One region of the Bacillus cereus group sp. Bce041 genome, then DNA from elsewhere that is predicted to be linked to it. Evidence: riboswitches for the same ligand, from Rfam matches in the RefSeq annotation. Region 1 holds a riboswitch; the other holds the start of a gene.

Region 1 (2,210 bases):
TTTTATATATAACTGAATATGCTTATGATCAGGAACTAATGTGAAATAAAGATCACCGCCTTTTGGCATAGCCTCAATGCAATTTTTTAAAATATTTAATAAACATTGATTTAGTTTTTGCTTTTCTCCAGCGATAAAAAAAGAAGTGCTTTGCTTTATATAATGAGTACGTACATTTGTTAAATTAGCAAGCGGTGTAATTAACGACAATGCATGTAGTAATTCTTCTTCTAACTGTAATGTTTGTTCTTTTTCAATGCTTGGTTTAGCAAAGGTTAAATAATCTGTAAGAACATGATTTGCTTGTTCGATGCCATTAATGGCAATGTCGATATATAATTTTCGTTCCTGCTCAGTGCATGTATCTGATTGTAACAGTTGTAAAAAACCTTTCGTTGAAGTTAATGGATTGCGAATTTCATGAGAGATAGACGCTGCCATTTCACCAATTAAATGAAACTTTTCAGCATTTATAAGTTCGTTTTGGAGACGAACTTGAGTTTGTAATATGTGTAGTAAATATAAAATTAGAATCGTACCAAGCATTGAACATAATTCATACACAATAATATGCGGTATATAATCAGTCTTATTTGTAACCTTTGAAAGGAAGAAGGGTATCCAACTAAATCCGTATGTGAGACTGTAGATAATAGCAAGTGTTATTTTTATACGATTAGAAGTTCGATTGAAAAATTTATATGTTAATAATAGAACAATAAATAGAAGAACAGAACCGATAAGAGATGGGAAAACACCTATCCCACCTAATAATAAGCGATATATGTTTAATACAACTAAGATAGAACCACCAGCAATAGGCCCTCCCGTTAATGTACCGACAATTAATACAATATGGCGCATATCAAATTGAAAACCATTATTTGTTTTTGCTGCAAATGTAATACAGAGTACGGTAGCAAGGCAACAGAGTACAATGAATATAGCTGAATTTAATTTAGGAGAGCGTTTCCCTTTTTGATTCCAAAATAAATGATATACGAGCATTGTAATCAGGATGAATAATATATTTAAAAAGAGATAAATAATAAAGGGTTTCAGTGGGATGCCTCCTCTCTTCTTATATTAAATTAATCATACTATAAAATGAAAGAAATGAAATAATAAATAGCTGAAAAATCAGAAATTTTTACGCTAGTATACAATATGTTACAATAAGCTGTGTCAATGAAAGAAGAAATTCCGTGCACCGCGCGGGAGAGGTTCGCGAACTCCCTCTATAAAAAACTATGGAAACAACAATATCCTTAGGTATTGTTTTGTTTTTTTTATTGTGACAGTTCAAGAACGTTCTTTCTTCTTATTTATAGTAGAGAAGGAGAATGAGTGAAATGAAAAAAGAAAAAGCAGTTGTTGTTTTTAGTGGAGGACAAGATAGTACGACATGTTTATTTTGGGCAATAGAGCAGTTTGCAGAGGTAGAAGCTGTAACGTTTAATTACAATCAACGTCATAAGCTAGAAATTGATTGTGCAGCGGAAATTGCAAAAGAACTAGGAATAAAGCATACGGTACTAGATATGAGTCTATTAAATCAACTTGCTCCAAATGCTTTAACGAGAACGGATATGGAGATTACACATGAAGAAGGTGAATTGCCATCGACATTTGTAGATGGACGAAATTTACTCTTCTTATCATTTGCTGCTGTATTAGCAAAACAAGTTGGAGCACGTCATATTGTAACGGGTGTATGTGAAACTGATTTCAGTGGTTATCCAGACTGCCGTGACGTGTTTGTGAAATCGTTAAATGTTACTTTAAATTTATCTATGGATTACCCGTTTGTCATTCACACGCCACTTATGTGGATTGATAAGGCTGAAACATGGAAATTATCAGATGAACTTGGAGCATTTGAGTTTGTTCGAGAAAAAACATTAACATGTTATAACGGAATCATTGGTGATGGTTGCGGTGAATGTCCAGCATGTCAACTTCGTAAAGCAGGATTAGATACGTACCTACAAGAACGCGAAGGAGCGAACAACTAATGGATAACTTTTTTGGATTTCGCATCGTAGAGAATTTGCAAAAAATGGACAAGGATATTCAGCGTAAACAACTCAAATACCATAATAAAAGAGTAATGGTCAGCAAGGAATTTACATTTGATGCAGCACACCATTTACACTGTTATGAAGGGAAATGTAAAAACTTACATGGTCACACATATAAAGTTGTATTTG
Region 2 (2,210 bases), 240 kb from region 1:
GGCTCACATATAAGTTTTAATTTCATTTGCTTCGCCTTTTGTTCAATTTGATCTAAATAATGATTTAAATGTTCATCATAACAAGGCCATTCTCCGGCTAATTGCTGCAGTACCACTTGTGAGTCTCCGCGAAGTGTAACTGCTTCATACTTAATCCCTAGTTCCTCGAGTATATTCATACCGTATAATAATGATGCATATTCCGCTTCATTATTATCATATATACCTTCTATATATGCATTACGGCGAATGCGGTAGTTTGTATTTCCTTTTTTATAATACACACATATACCAACGCCAGCTTCTTTCGTTTGCACATCATACCCCCCATCAAAATAAACGAGTATTTCTTGGGGCTCTTCCTCTACTTGCTTACTTAACTTTTTCATCTCTTTTAATGACCATTCTGCGTCCATTTCATCGTAAAATAAAAGTTCCTTAGCTCTTCCTGTTTTCTCAAAATCCTCTGCAAATTGAAGTACTTCTTCTATGTTCATATACTCTGTTGTTAATTCCGTCTGCAATCCACGCTTCGTTTTATACAACCAATGAATTTTATATTTCATACTACATTCCCCTTATGTAAGACTTCTTATATATATCCGGCTAATTGAAGCCTCACTTTATTTTATTATATTTTATCTAGAGTCACAGCATTATATTCAATATGATTACATACAAAAAGAGCTATCCCTATAGGAATAGCTCTTTCATCTATTACATAAATCTTTCAAATTGTATTCGCTTATTAATCCAGTACATTACAGGCATACCGATCGCCATGACAACAAATTCACCAATTGCACAAGTTAACCAAGACAACATAAATGGTAAACCCAATGCAAGATGAAGTTCAATTGCAATCATAAACATTGTAATTGTAAAGATAACTGTATTAAAAATCATACGAGCCCAAACACCTTTAATAAATCGCATAGAAATAATCGTTGCAACTAACGCCAGAATAGATTGCCCTACTCCAAATACTAAATCGTAAGCGATCATAGGTGAGAAAAAGAGATTCGTTAAAAATACACCTAATACAATTCCGTAAATTGCTTTCTTGTTAAATACAACGAGATGATTAAACATCTCTGAAATACGAAATTGTACATTCGTAAAGCCAAATGGCTGAATAAGCATAGAAACAGCAATATATAATGCCGCTAAAATACCATTACCGACTAATGTTCTAATATTCATGACAAAATCTCCTTAGTTTTTTTACGTGGGATGGTTTCGAACCACGTTATTCGTTTTTTAAGCAACAAGATTATATTTTACGTGGTAGCCCCTCTTTCGTCAATAGATTCCTATCGTGAACTACCTTTTTTCTTTTAGACAACGTATAATAAAACATATGAAAGATTTAGGAGGTTTCACTTCATGACAGCAACAATTCAAAATGAAAAAGTGATCGTTTCCATTTCTGACAAAGGTGCAGAATTACAGAGCGTTCGCTTAAAAGAAGACAACATAGAATATTTATGGCAAGGTGATTCTACTTATTGGGGACGCCGTGCACCAATTTTGTTCCCAATTGTCGGTCGATTAGTAGATAATACATACTACGTAGACGGTAAACCATATTCATTAACACAACACGGTTTCGCCCGTGATCTTACTTTCTCTGTGAAAGAACAAAGCGAAACAAAGATCACTTATATCGTTACTAGTAATGAAGAAACATTAAAAAAATACCCATACGAATTCGAATTACTCGTTTCTTATGAGCTAGATGGACAAAGTGTTCATGTAACATATGAAGTAAACAATCCTACTTCAAAAGAGATGTTCTTCTCAATTGGAGCACACCCTGGATTCAACTTCCCTTTATTGGACGGTGAATCATTTACAGATTATCACTTATCGTTTAATGGTTCGGAACGCTTAGAAACAAGCGTATTAGAAGGACCTTATCTTTCAAACAAAAAGCAATTAATCGCTGAAAATACGACTGAATTGCCACTTACATATGATTTATTCAAAAATGATGCACTTATTTTTGAACATATGAATACGAATGAAATTTCGATTCGTTCTCATAAACATAATAAATTTGTAAAAGTAGAATTTGATGGATTCCCATTTGTTGGCGTATGGACACCAGGGGATAACGCACCTTTCTTATGTATTGAACCTTGGTATGGCATCGCTGATGAAGTAAATCCAGCAAAAGATTTCAAGGACAAAAAGGGAATTCAATCTTT

The links. Region 1 has a riboswitch for preQ1 ahead of queC (7-cyano-7-deazaguanine synthase QueC). Riboswitches for the same ligand answer to the same signal wherever they lie in the genome.
Positions count from the first base shown of each region.
Region 2: linked by a shared signal. The riboswitch ahead of ACUN13_RS07455 (QueT transporter family protein) and the one ahead of queC (7-cyano-7-deazaguanine synthase QueC) in region 1 are both predicted to bind preQ1.

Region 1 covers NZ_JBQXON010000002.1:528,627-530,836, reverse strand. The annotation lists gene kinB (sporulation sensor histidine kinase KinB) at 1-1,008, opposite strand, end outside; PreQ1 riboswitch class I at 1,215-1,258, shown strand; gene queC (7-cyano-7-deazaguanine synthase QueC) at 1,353-2,015, shown strand; gene queD (6-carboxytetrahydropterin synthase QueD) at 2,015-2,210, shown strand, end outside.
Region 2 covers NZ_JBQXON010000002.1:289,244-291,453, forward strand. The annotation lists gene ACUN13_RS07450 (ribonuclease H family protein) at 1-566, opposite strand, end outside; gene ACUN13_RS07455 (QueT transporter family protein) at 718-1,203, opposite strand; PreQ1 riboswitch class I at 1,210-1,254, opposite strand; gene ACUN13_RS07460 (aldose 1-epimerase family protein) at 1,387-2,210, shown strand, end outside.